DNA from 3 places in the Pantoea sp. X-Soil-YNGN-785 genome. Region 1 is predicted to be linked to each of the others. Evidence: predicted binding sites of a transcription regulator. Region 1 holds the regulator's gene; each other region holds the start of a gene.
The links. The regulator PurR, encoded in region 1, represses purine synthesis genes. The targets are predictions, from matches to a motif close to CANGCAAACGTTTGCNTG.
Positions count from the first base shown of each region.

Region 2: the regulator PurR is predicted to act here: its motif matches at 1,859-1,876, upstream of glyA (serine hydroxymethyltransferase).
Region 3: the regulator PurR is predicted to act here: its motif matches at 1,935-1,952, upstream of cvpA (colicin V production protein).

Region 1 covers NZ_AP035942.1:1,816,651-1,821,192, forward strand. The annotation lists gene punC (purine nucleoside transporter PunC) at 242-1,444, opposite strand; gene punR (DNA-binding transcriptional activator PunR) at 1,552-2,457, shown strand; gene purR (HTH-type transcriptional repressor PurR) at 2,454-3,479, opposite strand; gene cydH (cytochrome bd-I oxidase subunit CydH) at 3,761-3,850, shown strand; gene AC6I8E_RS08430 (C40 family peptidase) at 3,898-4,542, opposite strand, start outside.
Region 2 covers NZ_AP035942.1:2,990,094-2,994,635, forward strand. The annotation lists gene AC6I8E_RS13820 (3-phenylpropionate MFS transporter) at 1-365, opposite strand, end outside; gene glyA (serine hydroxymethyltransferase) at 494-1,747, opposite strand; gene hmpA (NO-inducible flavohemoprotein) at 2,075-3,259, shown strand; gene glnB (nitrogen regulatory protein P-II) at 3,540-3,878, opposite strand; gene glrR (two-component system response regulator GlrR) at 4,063-4,542, opposite strand, start outside.
Region 3 covers NZ_AP035942.1:2,805,580-2,810,121, reverse strand. The annotation lists gene folC (bifunctional tetrahydrofolate synthase/dihydrofolate synthase) at 1-979, shown strand, start outside; gene dedD (cell division protein DedD) at 969-1,751, shown strand; gene cvpA (colicin V production protein) at 2,016-2,501, shown strand; gene purF (amidophosphoribosyltransferase) at 2,539-4,056, shown strand; gene AC6I8E_RS12920 (UbiX family flavin prenyltransferase) at 4,170-4,542, shown strand, end outside.

The sequences.
Region 1 (4,542 bases):
GGTACGGATGACTCCGCACACCGGTTGACTGTGTGATACAGAGGACTGGACTAGCCTGCAGCAGGTCGGTCTGGGTAAGAATAACGCGCGCGAATACCGTCCCGGCAACAGGGTGCCAATCAGATTATTACGTTATTATATTGTTGATTTATTACAGATTTGTTGACCCGGATGAGTATATGCTCACGCGGGTCAATATTCAATGACTTATTGTTAGGAGGCTAACGAAAAAGTCAGTGTGTCAGTGATTATCCTGGCAGGCAGGTTGCGCGGAGGCAACAACAGTTTGTGCGCTTGCGGTACGCTGTATGACGTAACCCACCAGCGCCAGCAGAATCGTCACCGTCATCATCAGCGTAGTGGTAAACAGTGCATGCGTTAATCCGGCAGAGACTGCCAGGCTTGCAGCGAAGCAGAGTCCTAGCTGTAAAGTGTTCTGCAATGCGGCCGCTTTACCGGTGGCGTGCGGGAAGGGCGTCAGCGCACTGGAAACCACGATTGGATAGATCGCACCGTTAGCCAGCGCCATACCGCAGAACGGCACCATCAGGCTCACCAGCGTGCTGCCGCCTGACAGCGCGACGGCAAACAGCGCCAGAATGCTCAGGCTGTAAATGCCCAGCAGCCACGGTAACAGCTGAGCGCCATTAAAGCGGTTAAGAAGGGCACGACAGCCGAATCCACCAATCAAAAAGGCGAGCGTCTGGGGCACATAACTCAGGCCGATATCGGCGGGTGAAAGGCCCAGATCCGCCAGAATAAACGGCGAGCCGGTCAGCCAGGCAAAAAAACTGGCTGAACAGGCGGAGTAGACCAGCACGTTGCCGCTGTAAACCCGTGATTTCAGCAGAGTGAAAAAGCCAGGCTGGGCTCCTTTCTCGCGTGCTTCCTGGCGTACGGTGGGCAGGCGCAGCGTGGTCAGAATCAACGCCACCGCAATCAGCGTCAGCACCAGGAAAATCGAACGCCAGTGGAAATGGCCGATGAGCCAGGCACCCAGCAACGGGGCCAGCGCCGGGGAGAGCGCAACCAGCGGCATAATCGTGGCAAAGACTTTGTTAGCGCGCGCGGCAGGATAGCGATCCACTACCAGTGCCTGCCAGCTCACGGCCGCAGCACAGACGCCAATCGCCTGCACAAAGCGCAGCGCCAGCATCAGAGTGATATCATTCACCCACAGCATGCCCGCACAGCCGATGCCAAACATGGCCAGTCCGGCCAGCAGCACCGGTTTACGTCCAATGCGATCGGAAAGCGGTCCCCAGAAGAGCTGCCCACAGGCGAAACCCGCCAGAAAGAGACTCATACTGGCGCTGATCAGGCCCGGCGAGGTATTAAACGTTTGCTGCATCGCACCAAAGGCGGGCAGGTACATATCTGTGGCTAAAAAGCCGAGCATGCTCAGCAGGGCAAGGTAGGGCATAAATCCTTTATTCGACAACATCTCATTCTCATTTTTGCAGGATGAACGCGGCAGAGTGTAAAAGGTGCGTTTGCCGCTGTGAAACGGTAATATTTGCCGATTGCTGTTAAAATTTTTGAAGGCAGATTATGTGGTCAGAATATGCATTAGAGGTCGTTGACGCGGTCGCCCGCGGGGGCAGCTTCAGCGCCGCTGCTCAGGAGCTGCATCGGGTGCCCTCTGCCATCAGCTACACGGTGCGTCAGCTGGAGAACTGGCTGGCAGTGCCGCTGTTCGAACGCCAGCATCGCGAAGTGGTGCTGACGCCAGCAGGCGAACATTTTGTTCGGGAAGGGCGCAGCGTCATCAAAAAAATGCTTGCCACCCGGCGTCAGTGTCAGCAGCTGGCCAACGGCTGGCGCGGGCAGCTCAGCATTGCCGTTGACCGCATCGCCAAACCTCAACGCACCCGGCAGCTGGTCAAAGACTTCTATCGCCACTTCCCCGATATGGAACTGATCATCAGCTATGAAGTCTTTAACGGCGTCTGGGATGCACTGGCCGACGGTCGGGTGGAAGTTGCGATTGGGGCCACCCAGGCGATTCCGGTAGGCGGACGGTTTGCATTTCGAGATATGGGTACGCTCAACTGGCGCTGCGTGGTCGCGCCCGATCATCCTCTGACTCAGGCGAACCAGATCGATGATGACACGCTGCGTAGCTGGCCGTCACTGGTGCTGGAAGATACATCACGCGCACTGCCGCGTCGTATGACATGGACGCTGGATAACCAGCGCAGGCTGGTGGTGCCGGAGTGGCAAACCGGACTGGAGTGCGTGCAGGCAGGCTTGTGTGTGGCGATGGTGCCGGGTCATCTGGCCAGACCACTGCTCGACAGCGGCGAGCTGGTCGAACTGACGCTGCCGGTGGCATTTCCGGATAGCCCCTGTTGCGTCAGCTGGGCAGAAGATCGCGCATCACCGGCGACAGGCTGGTTGCTCAGCTATCTGGGTGATGCGCAAACGCTTAATCAGGAGTGGTTAAGCGAGGATTAGCGGCGATAGTCGCGGAACGGACCATCTGCCACTGAACGGCGCTCAATCAGCGTCGGATGGACTTCAATCGTTTGTGACACTTCGCGCTTACTGGTGATGCGGTCAAGCAGCATATCCAGCGCTTTCTCACCCAGCTGGGCTTTTGGCTGATGCACCGTGGTCAGGGCAGGGGCGAAATAGCGGGCGTTGCGCACATTGTCATAGCCGATGATCGAAATATCCTGCGGTACGCGCAAACCCATCTCGTCGGCGGCGCAAATGGCCCCCATCGCCATGATGTCACCGCCGCAGAACACCGCCGTAGGGCGTTGTTTCTGTGACAGGATCTGCTGCATCGCCTGATAGCCTGACTCCGGCTCAAAGTCACCCTGTACAATCCACTCGGCACGCGGCTGAATACCCGCTTCTTCCAGCGCCTTCAGAAAACCGGCATGGCGTCCGCCGCCGGTATTGCGCTCCATCTGACCGGGGATAGCACCAATATCACGGTGTCCGCGTTCAATCAGATAACGTCCCGCCAGATAGCCGCCCTGGAAGGCGTTATCGAGAACTGTATCAGTAAAGTCGGCGCGCGATTCGCCCCAGTCCATCACCACCATCGGGATATTGCGGTTCTCTTCCAGCATCTGCAGCAGATCGTCCGGATACTCAGAGCACATCACCAGCAGACCATCGACGCGCTTCTGCGCCATCATGCTGAGATAGGCGCGCTGTTTTTGGAGATCGTTATGCGCATTACCCAAAATCAGCGTATAGCCTTTGTCAAAACAGTGGTTTTCAACCGCTTCAATAATTTCAGCGAAATAGGGCGCTTCGCTGGAGGTGGCAAGCAGGCCCAGCGTTTTGGTGTGGTTTACTTTCAGGCTGCGCGCCACAGCACTTGGCGAGTAGTGCAGTTCCTTAATTGCCTGCCAGACCGCCTCGCGTGTTTCTTCAGCGACAAAGCGGGTTTTATTGATGACGTGCGAAACGGTGGTCGTTGAGACGCCAGCGCGTTTCGCCACATCTTTAATTGTTGCCATGAAAATCGGACTCCAGTGCTTACCTAACTCTATGATAAGCGTAATGTTAAACGTTTGCGTCTGCTCAGGGTTTTTTCCGCAAAAATGCGGCTTTTCTGGCCGGTAAACAGGCCGCTGGCGGAGAAAAAACGCCAGAAAAGATGCGCAAACGGAATCAGGGTTGCGCGCGTTGCGCAACAAAGGCGGGATTCTAACAAGGCTGAACGGATAAAACGAGATTTTTACCGGACCCTGTGGGAAAATGCCATATCCCTGCAAAGTGTGTGACTAAGGAGCAAGCAATGAGTACCGATTTGAAACTGGCTTTGATGACCACTGTCGGCTGTCTGCTGATGATTGTGGCCTTTAGTTTTACTGCCATTCTGCACTAATAAAAAAAGCCGGGATTATCCCGGCTTTTTTCTGACTGTTCTGCTGCTCAGCGTATCGTTTTCGGCGTCATCACCCGACGGGCACCAATATAGTGGCGCTGCCAGTAATCTTCCCCTAATGCACTGATCTGAATATCTTTGCCGGTACGTGGCGACTGAATAAACTTGCCATCGCCCAAATAAACGCCGACGTGGTCCGCTGTGCCGCGGCCATTAATACGGAAGAAGACCAGATCGCCTTTCTCCAGCGACTCACGCTTGATCGGCGCGGCGTCACGCAGGTGATACATCTCGTTAGCGGTACGCGGGATCTTAAATTTCACCAGGTCTTTATAGGCATACCAGACCAGACCGCTGCAATCGAAACCGGTATGTGGAGAGGTGCCGCCCCACTGATAGGGTTTACCCAACTGCCCCATCAGCTTGGTCATTGCAGTCTCACGCGCCTTCTGATAGCGCTGGCGGTGGGATTTGCTCATTTTAATCGTGCCTGGCTCGCGGGTGGTGACCTCAGCGGTTTTCAGCTGGCGCTGATGCCCATAGCGTTTCTTCTCTTTATTTTTTTCTTTGCTTTTGCTGATACGGGCGGTTTTGAGCGAGGTCTTCTTAGCAGGCGTCTGATTAGCAGTGAGTTCGACTTTTTTCTGTTTTTTCGTTTTAAGTTTTTGGTCAGGGCTGAGACGAGTTTTTTT
Region 2 (4,542 bases), 1.2 Mb from region 1:
GTCCAGGTCGCGGCCAGCGCATCACTGAGCGGCACCAGCGGCGAGAAGAAGAGGTTAAAGCCGATCATCACAGTCAGCAGCCACATCCACTGCTCACCTACCCAGAAACCGGCGGCGAACAGGCAGGTCATCAACGCCAGCAGACGCAGCGCCGTAATCAACCGGCCGGGATTCTTAACCTGAGAAGCGATAAGCAGACTACCGACGAAGCGCGCGACCATACCACAGCCAAGCAGCAGGCCAATCTTCTCAGCATCCAGGCCGGTGCCTTTCAGCCACACGCCCCAGAATGGCAGATAGATGCCGTAACAGAAGAAGTAAGTGAAGTAGCCCAATCCGAGCCATCTGGCGGAGCCGATTGCCATATTCCCTCCAGCAAGTGTGCTGCCTCGCAGCATGAGTGGGCGCTACTCTGGCAGAGCGCCGCGGGACAGGCAATAAAAAAGGATGGCAGATGCCATCCTTTTTATTCTGTCTCACAACAGGTTAGCGATTAAGCGTAGACCGGCAGACGGCTGCAGATATCCAGCACTTTCTTCTTGGTGCGCTCAATGGTTGCTTCGTCATTGATGTTATCCAGCACATCGGCAATCCAGCCAGCCAGCTCACGCACGTCTGCTTCTTTGAAGCCACGACGGGTAACTGCTGGTGTACCGATACGGATACCGGACGTCACAAACGGGCTTTTCGGATCGTTTGGCACGCTGTTCTTGTTAACCGTGATGTTGGCACGGCCCAGCGCCGCATCGGCTTCTTTACCGGTCAGGTTCTTGCTCACCAGATCGATCAGGAACAGATGGTTATGGGTGCCGCCAGACACGATGTCATAGCCACGCTCGATCAGCACTTCTACCATCGCTTTGGCGTTTTTTGCCACCTGCTGCTGGTAGATTTTGAACTCTGGCTCCATCGCCTCTTTAAAGGCAACTGCTTTACCGGCGATAACGTGCATCAGTGGACCGCCCTGGCCGCCAGGGAAGACAGCAGAGTTCAGTTTCTTATAGAAATCTTCATCGCCGTTTTTCGCCAGAATGATGCCGCCACGCGGACCCGCCAGCGTTTTGTGGGTGGTGGAGGTCACGATGTGCGCATGTGGAATCGGGCTTGGATAGACTTCTGCGGCAATCAGGCCAGCAACGTGTGCCATATCGACAAACAGCCATGCACCTACGCTATCCGCGATTTCGCGCATTTTTGCCCAGTCGCAGACGCCGGAGTACGCAGAGAACCCGCCAACGATCATTTTTGGCTTGTGGGTTTTCGCCAGTTCAGCCAGTTCGTCATAGTCGATTTTACCGGTCTCATCGATACCGTAAGCCACTACGTTATAGAGTTTGCCGGACAGGTTAACCGGTGATCCGTGAGTCAGGTGTCCACCGTGCGCCAGGTTCATCCCGAGGATGGTATCGCCCGGCTGCAGCAGCGCGGTGTAAACCGCGAAGTTAGCCTGGGAACCAGAGTGTGGCTGCACGTTAGCGTAATCAGCGCCAAACAGTTCTTTTGCACGGTCGATCGCCAGTTGCTCAACGATATCAACGTACTCACAGCCGCCGTAGTAGCGTTTGCCCGGATAGCCTTCAGCGTATTTATTGGTGAGCTGAGAACCCTGCGCCTGCATAACACGCGGGCTGGTGTAGTTTTCAGAAGCAATCAGTTCAATGTGCTCTTCCTGACGCACTGTCTCCTGCTCCATTGCCTGCCACAACTCGGCATCGTAATCGGCAATGTTCATATCACGCTTTAACATCCGGATCTCCTGACTCAGCTAACTTTCTGACGGTATTTACCCCCCTTCAGGGGCGAAGGCCCACAGTGTAAACCGTTTTAACAGGTGAAGGTAGGGTGAACCGCCTCTTTTTACGCAAACGATTGGCTGGCTGCTGGCTCGGCATTTTTACACCTTTTTACCCCGTTCAGACGCCACGATTTTTCTTCAGACTGTGACGAAGGTTTTTCATGATGCACTAAAAAGTTGCCACTCAGACAACCAGAAAGTTCATTGGGTTATTTACACCGTAGACGGAGCGGCCATAAGATGCATTTAAAATACATGTTTATCTGAGAGGCTAATTCCATGCTTGATGCCCACACCATCGCTACCGTTAAATCGACCCTGCCTGCCATCGCTGCCTGCGGCCCAAAGCTTACGGCCCACTTCTATGACCGCATGCTGTCGCAGCATCCGGAACTCAAAAACGTCTTCAACATGAACAACCAGCGCAACGGCGATCAGCGTGAAGCGCTGTTCAACGCCATCTGTGCCTATGGCGCGAATCTGGAGAATCTGGCGGCGCTGCTGCCTGCGGTGGAAAAGATTGCGCAGAAACATACCAGCCTGAATATCCAGCCTGCGCAGTACGCCATCGTCGGTGAAAATCTGCTGGCAACCATTAAAGAGCTGCTGGATCCAGGCGAAGAGGCGCTGGCGGCATGGGGCAAAGCCTACGGCGTACTGGCGAGCGTATTCATCAATCGCGAAGAGGAAATTTATCAGGCCACGGAGCAGCAAACCGGCGGCTGGCGCGGCACCCGGGCGTTTCGCATCAGCGCAATTGCGCAGCAGAGCGATGTGATTAAAAGCTTTACCTTTACGCCGGTAGATGGCGGCCCGGTCGCCGCCTTTAAGCCCGGTCAGTATCTGACAGTCCACCTGCAGCCTGCCAGCTTCGAACATCACCAGATTCGTCAGTACTCGCTGACGCATCTCAGCAATGGCAAAGCGTATCGCATCGCGGTGAAACGTGAAGCGCAGGGCACCGTCTCCGGCTGGCTGCATCAGAATGGCAAGGTGGGTGATGAACTGATGCTCGCCGCACCGCACGGCGACTTCTTCCTTGAGGTCGATCCTGTCACGCCAGTCGCGCTGATTTCCGCAGGCGTGGGTCAGACGCCGATGCTGGCGATGCTCCATGCGCTGGCAGCAAGCCAGCACCGCGCGCCGGTCAGCTGGCTGCACGCCGCAGAGAACGGTAAACAGCATGCGTTTAGCGCGGAAGTTCGTGACACAGGCGCACAGCTCGCCGATTTCGTCAGTCATGTCTGGTACCGCGATCCCGCGGCTGAAGATGCCGGTCGCTATGACGCGCAGGGTCTGATGGATATCACCGCGCTTTCAGCTCGGCTCACCTTACCTGACACCCACTTCTATCTCTGTGGCCCGCTGCCTTTTATGCAACATGTGGTAGCGCAACTGCGTGATGCCGGTGTGGCAGATTCACACATCCATTACGAACTCTTTGGTCCGCACAAAGGTATGTGATTGAGCCATAAAAAAAGCTCGCAGCGCGTGTTTAAATTGCCAACAAATCCAATGTAAACCAGGCAGCCGCACATAAGTCTAAAGCGAAGGGAACACGGGCAGAGGAGGAAAGCGTCCCGCGACAGGACGTCGCGGGCCGAGCGTGCCATGGATGGCGGGTTTTGCGTCTTTCCGATCTGACCGTGTTCCCGGAGCGGGCTCGGTTTCAAAGCCAACCTCACCAAGTCCCAGCATAAAAAAAGCCCGCAGCGCGGGCTTCTTTATGCTGATAAAGAGGTTATCAGATCGCCTCTTCATCCTCTTCACCCGTACGGATACGCACTACGCGCGCCACGTCGAAGACGAAGATCTTACCATCACCGATTTTGCCGGTCTGCGCCGTGCGCATAATGGTCTCGACGCAGGTATCAACGATATCGTCGCCCACCACCATCTCGATTTTCACTTTAGGTAAAAAATCGACCATATACTCTGCGCCGCGGTACAGCTCAGTGTGCCCTTTCTGGCGACCAAAGCCCTTTACTTCACTCACGGTCATCCCGGTGATGCCCACTTCCGCTAAGGCTTCACGAACATCATCGAGTTTGAATGGTTTGATAATCGCATCAATCTTTTTCATGTCAGACCCTTTTTCACTCCCTCCATGGTCAGAGGGTTTATCAAGTATAAATGTTACTGGCGCTGTCGGGCGGTAATATCCGGGTTTCTTCAGGTTGCCGCAAGCGCTGTCAGATTGTGCTGACTGCAGCCATTCTGCGTCGGGCCTGATCAGTCAACCTCCCGGTATCACTTCGCCGCCCCCGCTACTCTTTGAAATCACTGGCGTCCAGTTCATGCCGGGACAGCAGCTTATAGAACTCCGTGCGATTACGCCCGGCCAGACGTGCGGCGTTGGTCACATTGCCTTTGGTCATCTGCAACAGCTTACGCAGATAGTTCAGCTCAAACTGATTGCGCGCCTCAGCAAAGGTCGGCAACGCGCTGTTCTCGCCGCTTAAGGCCTGCTCCACCAGCGCATCGCTAATCACCGGCGATGAACTCAGTGCCACGCATTGCTCAATCACGTTCACCAGCTGACGCACGTTGCCCGGCCAGCTGGCCGCCATCAGACGCTTCATCGCATCGACAGAAAAACTGCGAATCTGCGGTTTATGCCTTTCTGCCGCCTGACGTAACAGATGATTAGCCAGCAGCGGGATATCTTCGGTGCGCTGATGCAGCGCCGGAATCTTCAGATTCACCACATTCAGACGATAGAAGAGATCCTCACGGAATTCCTTCTT
Region 3 (4,542 bases), 990 kb from region 1:
CAAGGAGCTGAGTGAAGCGCAGCACTGCGCCAGCTTTGCGGAGATTGAAGCCGGACGGGCTGATATTTCGCTGACCTACTTCGAATTCGGCACGCTCTCCGCGCTGAATCTGTTCCGCCAGGCGCAACTGGATGTCGTGATCCTCGAAGTCGGCCTCGGCGGACGACTGGATGCCACCAACATTGTGGATGCCGATGTCGCCGTGGTCACCAGCATTGCGCTGGATCACACCGACTGGCTGGGCCCGGATCGCGAAAGCATCGGGCGCGAGAAAGCGGGTGTCTTCCGGGCAGGGAAACCGGCAGTCGTCGGTGAACCCGATATGCCACACAGCATCGCTGTGGTCGCGCAGGAAAAAGGCGCTCAGCTGTTACAGCGCAACCGCGACTGGTCCTGGCATGCCCAGGCCGAAAGCTGGTCGCTGCGTGATGCGCAGGGCGAGCTGAACGATCTGCCACTGCCTCAGGTGCCGCTGCCTAACGCGGCGACCGCGCTGGTGGCGCTGCGGGTCTCAGGGCTTGAGGTCAGTGAGATGCAGATTCGCGCCAGCCTGCCGCTGGCGATGCTGCCAGGGCGATTCCAGACGATAAGTGAATCACCGCGCGTGATTCTGGATGTCGCTCATAACCCGCACGCGGCAGGCTATCTGGCGTCGCGTCTGGCGGCGCTGCCGAAACGCGGCAAAGTGCATGCCGTGGTGGGCATGTTGCATGATAAAGATATCGCCGGAACGCTCGCGGCATTGGCTCCAATGGTTGATGCCTGGTATTGTGCACCGCTTGACGGTCCGCGCGGTGCCAGTGCAGAGCAGCTGCTGGATGCGCTGCCGCAGGGCGAGGCCTTTGATTCGGTTGAACTCGCCTGGCAGCAGGCGCGCGAGCGGGCTGCGCCGCAGGACACTGTGCTGGTCTGTGGTTCATTCCACACGGTGGCACAGGTCATGGAATCGATTGAAACGGAGAAAGGACGTGGCAAGTAAGTTTCAGAACCGTTTAGTCGGCACCGTTATTCTGGTCGCCGTTGGCGTGATTGTGCTGCCAGGGCTGCTGGATGGTCAGAAAAAGCATTACAAAGAGGAGTTCGCCGCCATTCCGCTGGTGCCGAAACCTGACGATCAGCAGGACAGCGAAATGGTGCCGCCGGTAACCCAGTCGCTGCCCGCTCAGCCGCCGGAAGGCGCAGGCAGTGCCGTCAATAGCAGCAATGGCAATGGTAAAACCAACGCCACGGCGGAGCAGGGACGGACGCAGCCGGATGAAGAGAGCGATCCGGTCGTGGTCTCGCCGCCGCCGGTTCATCAGTCTGTGCCTGCGCAGACGGTGACGAAGCCGAAAGCGGCAGAGCAGCAGAAACCGAAGGCCACCGAGCAGCCTAAGCAGAAGCCGGTTGAACAGCAGAAGCCAAAAGTCGTGGAGCAGCCTAAACCGAAGCCGGTTGAGCAACCTAAAGCGGTTGAGCAGCCGAAGCAGGAAGAAGCGCCAAAAGCGGCAGAGACCACGGCTCCGGCGGGGCAGGCTTATGTGGTGCAGTTAGGTGCGCTGAAGAACGCCAGCAAAGTAAATGAGATTGTCGCGCAGTTGCGGCTGTCGGGCTATCGCGCCTTTACCGTGCCGTCAACGCCGGTTCAGGGGCAGATTACCCGTATCTACGTTGGCCCTGATGCTTCGAAAGCTAAAATGCAAGGCGCGGTGGGTGAACTGAAAAGCATCTCAGGACTGGGCGGTGTCGTTAAGCCGTACAGCGCCCGTTAGCGCGATGATTGGCGCTGCCGATAGCAGTAACAGGCAGCGTCTTTTGCCGGGCAGGCAGTACGCTTAACGCGCACTGCCGCATAAAATAGTGACGATTTTCAACGGCCTGTCCGGCTGAGAATCACCCGGGCGATTGCGGTTTTTTTCATCGCCTTTTTTATGGATGCAGAAAAAGAAAACCGCTACGCAAACGTTTTCTTTTTCTGTTAGAATGCGCCCCGAACTGGATGCAGGGGTGCAATTGCACTGGCGCTGGAAGAGTTCATGATCTGGATTGATTACGTCATTATTGCGGTAGTTGGTTTTTCGGCTCTGGTCAGCCTGGTTCGTGGGTTTGTCCGGGAAGCCTTATCTCTCGTTACCTGGGGATGCGCGTTTTTTGTCGCCAGTCATTACTACGCCTACCTTGCAGTCTGGTTTACAGGTTTTGACGACGAACTGGTTCGTAACGGTATTGCCATCGGTGTGCTGTTTGTGGCGACCCTGATTGTGGGCGCCATTGTGAACTACGTTATCGGCACGCTGGTGGAAAAAACCGGCCTGTCGGGAACCGACCGGGTGTTGGGCGTCTGTTTCGGGGCGTTGCGTGGTGTGCTGATCGTAGCCGCTTTGCTGTTCTTCCTTGATACATTCACTGGCTTTTCCAAAAGTCCGGACTGGCAACAGTCTCAACTCATTCCCGAGTTCAGTTATATCATCAGGTGGTTCTTTGATTACCTGAAAAGCACGTCGAGTTTTTTACCCCGGTGATGTGACCGGGTGTGCGGCTAAATGAGGAAATGACAACATGTGCGGTATTGTCGGTATCACCGGTTTCATGCCGGTCAACCAGTCGATCTATGACGCGTTAACGGTGCTCCAGCACCGCGGGCAGGATGCCGCAGGCATTTGTACTATCGATGCGCTGAAATGTTTTCGCCTGCGAAAGGCAAACGGCCTGGTCAGCGACGTTTTCGAAGCACGCCACATGCAGCGACTGCAGGGCAATATGGGGATCGGTCACGCGCGTTATCCCACCGCGGGCAGCTCCAGTGCCTCTGAAGCGCAGCCATTCTATGTAAACTCCCCGTATGGCATCACCCTGGCGCACAACGGTAACCTGACCAACGCCCATGTGCTGCGTAAGCACCTGTTTGAAAAGGGTCGCCGTCACGTTAATACCACTTCAGATTCTGAAATCCTGCTGAATATCTTTGCGCAGGAGTTAGATCGTTTTCAAAACGATCCGCTGGAAGCTGACAACATTTTTGCTGCGGTGGCTGCGGTACATCAGCAGGTTCGCGGTGCCTACGCCGTCGTAGCGATGATTATCGGCCACGGCATGGTGGCCTTCCGCGACCCTAACGGCATCCGTCCGCTGGTGCTGGGCAAGCGCGTTATCGCCGATGGCCGCACCGAATATATGGTCGCCTCTGAGAGTGTCGCGCTGGATACGCTGGGCTTTGAATTCATCCGTGACGTTGCACCGGGTGAAGCAGTTTATGTCACTGAAGCCGGCCAGCTTTCGACCCGCCAGTGTGCTGAAAACCCGAAAAGCAATCCGTGCCTGTTCGAGTATGTCTACTTTGCGCGTCCGGATTCCTTCCTGGACAAAATCTCCGTCTACAGCGCCCGTGTCCGCATGGGCACCAAGCTGGGCGAGAAAATTGCCCGCGAATGGGAAGATCTGGATATTGATGTCGTGATTCCGATTCCGGAAACCTCCACCGATATCGCGCTGGAAATCGCCCGTATTCTCGACAAGCCTTATCGTCAGGGCTTCGTGAAAAACCGCTACGTTGGCCGTACCTTTATCATGCCGGGACAGCAGTTACGTCGCAGCGCGGTACGCCGTAAGCTCAACGCGAACCGCGCTGAATTCCGTGATAAAAACGTGCTGCTGGTGGATGACTCTATCGTGCGCGGTACGACTTCAGAGCAGATTATTGAGATGGCACGTGAAGCGGGTGCAAAACGCGTTTACCTGGCCTCAGCGGCACCGGAAATTCGTTTCCCGAACGTCTACGGCATCGATATGCCGAGCGCCACGGAACTGATTGCGCACGGCCGCGAAGTGGAAGAGATTCGCCAGCTGATTAAAGCCGATGCACTGATTTTCCAGGATCTCGACGATCTGATCGAAGCGGTGCGTGAAGAGAATCCGGACATTGCACAATTTGAGTGCTCGGTGTTCAACGGCATTTACGTGACGAAGGATGTCGACCAGCAGTATCTGGAGTATCTGGAGTCGCTGCGTAATGATGATGCCAAAGCGCTTCAGCGCCAGAATGAAGTCGAAAATCTTGAGCTGCACAACGAAGGCTGATACCCATCCATAGTCGGGCAGCATAGAACAGGGCGGGAGCAATCCCGCCCTGTTTGTTTTCAGAAACCCGCTGGCCGCGTATGATGGCGCATTGGCTGACATAAGGTTGGAATATGAAACGACTCATCATTGGCATCTCTGGCGCAAGCGGGGTGATCTATGGCGTGCGCATGCTGCAGGTGTTGCAGCAGGTGGAAGAGGTAGAAACGCATCTGGTCATGAGCCAGGCGGCACGTCAGACGCTGGGGCTGGAGAGCGATTATTCGCTGCGTGATGTGCAGGCGCTGGCCGATGTGGTGCATGACGTGCGCGATATTGCAGCAAATATCTCGTCGGGATCGTTCAAAACGCTGGGCATGGCGATTTTACCCTGCTCGATGAAAACGCTTTCAGGTATTGTGCACAGCTACAGTGACTCATTGCTGACCCGTGCGGCTGATGTGGTATTAAAAGAGCAGCGTAAGCTGGTGTTGTGCGTACGCGAAA